Regions from separate parts of the Micromonospora sp. NPDC049366 genome, predicted to be linked through region 1. Evidence: riboswitches for the same ligand, from Rfam matches in the RefSeq annotation. Region 1 holds a riboswitch; the other holds the start of a gene.
The links. A riboswitch is a leader RNA that binds a small molecule or an ion and turns the genes downstream of it on or off. The one in region 1 is predicted to bind thiamine pyrophosphate.
Positions count from the first base shown of each region.

Region 2: another riboswitch for thiamine pyrophosphate. It lies ahead of ACIBTV_RS22810 (ECF transporter S component); the one in region 1 lies ahead of thiE (thiamine phosphate synthase).

Region 1 covers NZ_JBITMV010000001.1:571,923-575,917, reverse strand. The annotation lists gene thiS (sulfur carrier protein ThiS) at 1-136, opposite strand, end outside; gene thiO (glycine oxidase ThiO) at 127-1,311, opposite strand; gene thiE (thiamine phosphate synthase) at 1,305-1,931, opposite strand; TPP riboswitch at 1,925-2,035, opposite strand; gene ACIBTV_RS02750 (ThuA domain-containing protein) at 2,316-3,995, shown strand, end outside.
Region 2 covers NZ_JBITMV010000016.1:132,940-136,934, forward strand. The annotation lists gene ACIBTV_RS22795 (DUF6328 family protein) at 1-330, opposite strand, end outside; gene ACIBTV_RS22800 (sugar isomerase domain-containing protein) at 483-1,232, opposite strand; gene ACIBTV_RS22805 (alpha/beta fold hydrolase) at 1,229-2,065, opposite strand; TPP riboswitch at 2,140-2,245, shown strand; gene ACIBTV_RS22810 (ECF transporter S component) at 2,318-2,911, shown strand; gene ACIBTV_RS22815 (ABC transporter ATP-binding protein) at 3,043-3,995, shown strand, end outside.

The sequences.
Region 1 (3,995 bases):
AGCCGGCCCGTGGCACGACCTCGCCGTTCACCGCCACGGCCACGCCCCGGTGCTGCGGGGCGACCTCCCGCACCAGGTCCGCCACGGTCGCCTCGCCGGGGATCGTCCGCCCGGCCCCGTTCACCGTCAACTCCACGACTCCTCCTCGGTCCTCTGGTTCGGGGCGACGGCCGCCCCGGCCGACGCCGCGCCGACGCTGTCTGCCCGCGCCGCGAACCGGTCGGGCCGGAAGGGTGCGAGCAGCGGGTCGGGCGCCCCGCCGGTGACGAGATCGGCGATCAGGTCGGCGGTGACGGGGGTCAGCACGATGCCGTGCCGGTGGTGCCCGGTGGCCGCCAGCACGTCCGGCCGGCCGGGCAGCGCGCCGAGGATCGGGGCGTTGTCCGGCGTACCGGGTCGGTGGCCGGCGACCGTCTCGACCAGGTCGTACTCGGCCAGCTCGGGTAGCAGCTCGACGGCGGCACGCAGCAGGCGCAGCACCGCCCCGGCGGTGACGCTGGTGTCGCCGCGCTCCTCGACCGTCGCGCCGACCACCACCTCGCCGGTGTCGCGGGGCACGAGGTAGACGTGCTCGCCGTCGGCGTACCCCCGGATGACGTGCCGGAAGCCGGGCGGGCCGCCGTCGGGCGCGCGGAGCCTGATCACTTGGCCCTTCACCGGTCGGACGGGCAGCCCGGTCAGCGCGGCGGCACCGCAGCCGGCCGCCACGACCGTGACGGCGGCGTCCAGGTCGGCCAGCCGCCGCACCGCGCCGGGCACCAGCACGGCGCCCGCGCGTCTGGCGGCGGTCCGCAGCGCCGGGACCAACAGCCGCGGGTCGACCTGGTGGTCGGTGGGCGCCAGGGCCCCGCCGCGGACGCGGGGCGCCAGCGCCGGTTCGTGCTCGCGCAGCTCGCTGGGGCGCAGCGGGGTCACCGGCAGCCCGAGGTCCTGCTGGTACGCCCAGAGCCGGCGCGCCTCGGCCAGGTCGTCCCCGGTCAGCCCGACCATGAGCGTGCCCTCGGTGCGGTAGCCGAGCATGGCCCCGCTCGCCTCGGTGAGTTCGGCGGCGAATCCCGGCCAGCGGGCGGCCGACTCGACGAGCAGGTCGGTCAGCTCCCGCTCACCGAAGTGCGCCTCGGCGACCGGGCTGAGCATGCCGGCGGCCACCGAGGACGCCCCCGAGCCGGGCGCCGGGTCGTGGACGGTCACCCGCAGGCCCCGGGCGGCGCAGCGCCAGGCGACCGCGAGGCCGATCGGGCCCGCCCCCACCACCGCAACGTCCGGCCGGGCCCGGTCGACGTACGCCGACGGGGACCGGCCGGTCAGCACGTCAGCGCCCCGATCAGCTCGGCGGTGGCGCGGGCCGGATCGGCGGCGGCGGAGAGCGCGCCGACGACGGCCACCCCGTACGCGCCGGCCGCCCGCAGGGCCGGCACCTGGGCCGCGGTCACCCCGCCGATGGCGATGACCGGCACGTCGACGGCCTCGGCGACGGCGCGGACGCCGGTCACGCCGATGGGGGCCGGCAGCCCGTCCTTGGTGGTGGTCGCGTTGCAGGGGCCGACGCCGAGGTAGGTGGCACCGGCCGCGACGGCTGCCGTGGCGGTGTTCGGTTCCCGGGCGGTGGCGCCGAGCACGGCGGTGGGGCCGAGCACCCGGCGGGCCGCGTCGACCGGCAGGTCGTCCGCGCCGACGTGCCCGCCGGCGGCGTCCACCGCCAGTGCCACGTGCAGCCGGTCGTTGACCAGGCACCGGGCCCCGTACGGCGCGCAGAGCGCCACGATCCGGCTGGCCAGGTCGTACGTCTCGCGGTCGGTGGCGGTGTCCTCGACGCGGACCTGCACGACCAGGTCGGCGCGGGCGGCGGACAGCGCGGCCCGGACCACGGCGAGCGGATCTCGCCCGGGTCGGGTGTCGGTGATGAGATGCAATCGTCCCAGGGACGGCACGGCAACACTCCTCCCTGCGCCGGCATTACCCGGATCAGGTTCGACGGTCGGGGGCGAACAGCCCCCCTCTCAGCCCGGTCCACCGGGCTCCCGTGGGTACTCGGCCACCGTACGACAGATCCGCCGGGCTGCCAAGACGAGCCGGCAGTGGCCGACATCGCTGGTCGCTTCATGCGGTCCTGTTCGGAATGTCGCCCACTGTTGCCAAACCGTTACGTGCTGGCATCTTGCCCGACACGGATCCAGCGGAATTAATTTGTTCAGCGATTCGACAAAAATGCTGGCGCGTACGCCCTGGCCCGGCGTCCGCACTGGCATCCACCTGGGACGGTCTTCGGCGAGCCGGCCCCCGCAATCCCTGTCCACCGCGACATAGGAGGCGGCGTGTCCCGTCGTCGTGCCCGTATACCCATCACCGCGACCCTGTCCCTCGCCCTCGTCTCAAGCGTCCTGTTCGGGGCGCCCGCCCAGGCGGCTCCGGCCGCCGCGCAGGCCGCCCCGCGAGCCCCCCAGGCCGCCCCGGCCGCGGCCCCGGTCACACCGGTCCGGGCCGCCGCGGCGGCGGCCGACGAGCCCTACTCCGTCCTGGTGTTCTCGAAGACCGCCGGCTTCCGGCACGACTCGATCCCCACCGGCATCGCCGCCATCCAACAGCTCGGTGCGGCGAACAACTTCACGGTCGACGCCACCGAGGACGGTGGCGCGTTCACCGACGCCAACCTGGCCAAGTACAAGGCGGTCATCTGGCTCTCCACCACAGGTGACGTGCTGAACGCCGAGCAGCAGGCGGCGTTCGAGCGCTACGTACGCGCCGGCGGCGGCTACGTCGGCATCCACGCCGCCTCCGACACCGAGTACAGCTGGGCCTGGTACGGCGACCTGGTCGGCGCGTACTTCGCGAGCCACCCGGCCAACCAGCAGGCCACGATCAAGGTGGAGGACCACGCCCACCCGTCGACGAGCGAGCTGCCGGACCGCTGGTCCCGGTTCGACGAGTGGTACAACTACCAGTCCAACCCCCGGCCGGACGTGCACGTGCTGGCCAGCCTGGACGAGAAGAGCTACTCCCCCGGCGCCGGCGCGATGGGCGCCGACCACCCGTTCGCCTGGTGTCAGGACTTCGACGGCGGACGGTCCTGGTACACGGGCGGCGGGCACACCCGCGAGTCGTACGCGGAGCCGCAGTTCCTCAGCCACCTGCTCGGCGGCATCCGCACCGCCGCCGGCGTGGCCGACGCCGACTGCGGCGCGTCGAAGACCGCCAGCTTCGAGAAGGTGACGCTGGACAGCAACACCAGCAACCCGATGGAGCTGGACATCGCCCCCGACGGGCGGGTCTTCTACATCGAGCGCGACGGCCGGGTGCAGATCATCAAGCCGGACACCGGCAGCACGGTCACCGCGGTCGACCTGGACGTCTTCACCGGCAACGAGGACGGCCTGATCGGCATCCGGCTCGACCCGGACTTCGCCACCAACAAGTGGGTCTACCTCTACTACGCCCCGAACGACGGCGTCGCGCGCAACCTGCTGTCCCGGTTCACGGTGACGGGCGACACCATCGACCCGGCGAGTGAGAAGCAGGTGCTGCGGGTCGACACCCAGCGCAACACCTGCTGCCACGCGGGCGGCAGCATGACCTTCGACAGTGCCGGCAACCTCTACCTGGCCACCGGTGACAACACCAACCCGTTCGAGTCGAGCGCGTACACGCCGATCGACGAGCGGCCGGGCCGCCAGGACTACGACGCGCAGCGCACCTCCGGCAACACCAACGACCTGCGCGGCAAGGTCATCCGGATCCACCCGGAGGACGACGGCACCTACACCGTCCCGGCCGGCAACCTCTTCCCGCCGGGCACCGAGAAGACCCGTCCCGAGATCTACGCGATGGGCTTCCGCAACCCGTTCCGGATCGGCACCGACCCCAAGACCAACACGCTCTACGTCGCGGACTACGGACCGGACGCCAACTCCGACAACCCGAACCGGGGCCCCCGGGGTCTGGTCGAGTGGAACATCGTCGCCCCCGGCAACTACGGCTGGCCGTACTGCACGGGCACG
Region 2 (3,995 bases), on a different contig from region 1:
CGCGCTGACCATCGAGATCAGCATGAACGCCAGGCCGCCGGTGGCCATCCGGTGCGCGAAGCGGACCAGCTCCGGCTTGCGGCCCTGACGGAACAGCGCCCGGTGGAACGCCACCGGCGAGATGATCAGCGCGGTGGCGGACGCCGCGGCGAGCAGCGCGACGATGTAGACGTCCTTCTGGAAGTCGCTGGTCCTGGTGAAGCCGTTGCTGAACGGCAGGGTCAGCAGGAACGCGAAGAGGATCTGCACGCCGGTCTGCGCCACCCGCAGCTCCTGGAGCAGGTCCGCGAAGTTGCGCTGCCAGCGTTGCTTCTCGGTTTCCTTCGACACGCGCTACCTCCGGTCCGGCGCTACTGCCGGCGGGTCCCGGCCGCCGGCAGCACGCCAATGCCCGATCGGGAGATCCGCGAAACCAGCTCACGACCGGGCCCGTCGGCGCCACCTGATCGATGGATCAGGCCGGGCGAGGAGGCGTCATCCCGTCAGGAACCGCGGCGGATGCGGCCCGCGTACCGGGCCTCCAGCGCGTGGTTGTGCTCGTCGCCGCCGGAGATGTTGGCCGACAGGTAGACCGGGGGCTGCTCCCCCGCGTCCAGCAGGCGCGCCACCACCTCGACCGTGATCTGCTGCGCGAGCAGCGCCGCCGTGATGGAGGAGACCGCGCCGACCGCGCCGCCGCCCGGCAGCGGCAGCGTCGCGTCGCCGTACGGGGCGCCGTTGTCCAGCACCACGTCGGCGAAGTCGGTCAGCTTCCGCCCGGACGGGTGGCGGGACGTCATCCGTCCGGAGTGCTGCGCGGAGGTGATCGCCACGAGCCCGTGGCCGCGCTCCTTCACCAGGGCCGCGAACTCGACGATCGCCCCGTTCACGCCGGAGTTCGAGGCCACCACGAAGACGTCCTGCGGTCGGATCGGCGCCAGCTCGTACAGGCGGTGCGCGACCGAGGGGTCCCGCTCCAACGTCGGCCCGAGCAGGTCGGCCGGCGCCCCGCCGAGCAGCACCAGGTCACGCAGCGCGATCCGGTTGGTGGGCACCAGCCCGCCGGCCCGCCCCGCGATCTCCATCGACAGCGCCTCGGAGTGCCCGGTGCCGAAGGCGTGCACCACCCCGTCGGCACGGATCGCGTCGGCGATCAGGTCGGCGGCCCGGCCGACTGCCTCCCGCTGGCTCGCCGCGACCCGGTCCATCGTCGCGGTCACCGTCGCCAGGTAACTCTCGGCGCTCAGCGTCATGACTCCTCCGTCCCCACCCGGGCGAGGATCGCCTCGGCCAGCGCCGCCGGAGCCTCGTCCGGGATCCAGTGGCTCACACCTGTCAACTCGACCAGGCGGTAGTCGCCCGGCACGTGGGCCGCGCAGGCCTGCGCGGCGGTCCGGCCGATCGCGGTGTCCCGGTCGCTCCACACGTACGTGGTGGGCACGGTCACCGGACCGACCGCCTTCAGGTCGGCCCCCGACATCGCCCGGTACCAGTTCAGCGCGCCGGTCATGGCACCCGGCGCCCGCATCGGGTCGGCGTAGCGGGCCACCCGGGTGGCGTCGCCGACACCGGAGAGCATCCGCCGCAGCGCGACGGCGTTCAGCGCCAGCAGCACCTTCTCCGCCTTGCCGCCGGGCTGGCGGAACAGCGCCATGTACGACGAGCGCGCCTTCTGCCGCACGTCGTGGCTCAGGGCGTACACGAAGGCGGCCGGGTGGGGCACGGACACCGCGGTCAGCGTGCGGACCCGGGCCGGGTGCTGCGCCGCGAGGCCCCAGGCGACGACGGCGCCCCAGTCGTGGCCGACCACGTGCGCGGCGTCGACGCCGAGCGCGTCGAGCACCGCCGTCGTGTCGGCCACCAGCTCGGGCACCCGGTAGGCGGCCACGTCGGCCGGTCGGGCGCCGGGCGAGTAGCCGCGCTGGTCGAGGGCGTACGTGCGCAGGCCGGCGGCGTGCAAGGCGGGCACGACGTCGTCCCACTCCCCGGCGTGCTGCGGGAAACCGTGCAGCAGGAGCACGGCCGGCCCGTCCTCCGGGCCACCGGCGCGGACGTCGAACGTGAGTCCCCGGGCGTCGATGCGCATGATCGGCAGCCTACCCAGGTCGGGCGGCATCGCCCCGCCCCTGCCCACGGTGCTAGCGTCTGCGGAAACAACTTCACATCCGACAGGGGAGCGCACAGCGCTGAGAGTGCGGGCCACGCCCGCAGACCCTCGAACCTGATCTGGGTAATGCCAGCGCAGGGAGTTCGGTCGACCTCCAGCCGCGCCGCCGTCCGGTCCCACCGGGCGCGGCGTGCGTCTTCTCCTGGTTCCTCGCCTGAACTGGGAGCGATCATGACAGACACCACCTCCACGAACCGTTGGCGGACGATCGACATCGTCGTGGCCTCGGTCATCGCGGTCGCGTTCGGCGTCATCTTCTGGGCCTGGGGCCTGGTCTGGAGCGCCACCGACGCGGCCTTCGCGTTCTTCCCGCCCGCGCAGACACTGATCTATGGCGTCTGGCTGGTGCCGGCCGTGCTCGGCGGCCTGGTGATCCGCAAGCCGGGGGCGGCCCTCTACTGCGAGACGGTGGCGGCGATCCTCTCCGCCCTGCTGGGCAGCCAGTGGGCGAGCATCGTCATCCTCCAGGGCCTCATGCAGGGCATCGGCGCCGAGCTGGCGTTCGCGGCCTTCCGCTACCGCTCGTTCCGGCTGCCGACCGCGCTGCTGGCCGGCGCGCTGACCGGCCTGAGCGCCGCGATCTTCGACTTCGTCTACTGGAACGTCGAGACCGATCTGACCAGCTACCGCATCCCGTACGCGCTGCTCACCGTCGTCAGCGCGACCGTGGTGGCGGGCGTCGGCGGCTGGGCCCTGACCCGCGCGCTGGCCAACACCGGCGTCCTGGACCGCTTCCCCGCCGGCCGCGAACGCGCCGCGATCTGACCTGAGCCGCCCTCCCCGACCCTCGTTGATCATGAAGTTGTCGCTCCGACACACCGTCGCGAAGTGCACCAACTTCATGATCGACAGGATGGGGGCCCGGAGGGCGGGCGGATGTTGAGGGGGGTGAGTTGGTGGCGGCGGTGAGTCTGCGGGGGTTCGGGTGGCGGCACGCCGGGCGAAAGCGCTGGGCGGTCCGGGGCCTGGACCTGCGCGTCGAGAGCGGCGAGCGGGTGCTGCTGCTCGGGCCCTCCGGCGCGGGTAAGAGCACCCTCCTCGCGGCCCTCGCCGGGCTGCTTCCCGAGGACTCCGGCGAGCAGGAGGGCAGCATCGAGATCGACGGGCTGGACCCGCGCAAGGGGCGGGAGCGGGTCGGCATCGTCTTCCAGGACCCGGAGAGCCACCTGGTCATGGCCCGCAGCGGCGACGACGTCGCGTTCGGGTTGGAGAACCGGGGCATACCGAGCGCCGAGATCTGGCCCCGGGTCGACGAGGCGCTGCACCGGGTCGGCTTCCCCTACGACCGGGACCGGCTTACCGCGGCGCTCTCCGGGGGCGAGCAGCAGCGACTCGCCCTGGCCGGCGTCCTGGCCCTGCGCCCCCACCTGCTGCTGCTCGACGAGCCGACCGCCAACCTCGACCCGGCCGGCGCCGCGCTGGTCCGCTCGGCGGTCGCCGGCGCGCTCGACACCGACACCACGCTGATCCTGGTCGAGCACCGGGTGGCCGACGCCCTGCCCCTGGTGGAGCGGGTGGTGGTGCTCGAACCGGGCGGCGGCGTTCGCGCCGACGGCGCCCCCGACGAGGTCTTCCGCGTCCACGGTGACGCGCTCGCCGCCGAAGGGGTGTGGGTGCCCGGCCGGACCGTGTCGCCCCGCCGCGCCGCCACGACCCCCGGCGACCCGCTGGTCACCGCCGAACGGCTCGGTCTGCCGCCCCGGCTGGCCGCGACCGACCTGACCGTACGCGCCGGCGAGGCGCTCGCCGTGCTCGGTCCGAATGGGGCCGGCAAATCCACGCTGGCGCTGCTGTTGGGCGGGCTGATGCGGCCGGGCACCGGCACGGTGACCGCGAGTCCCACGCTGGC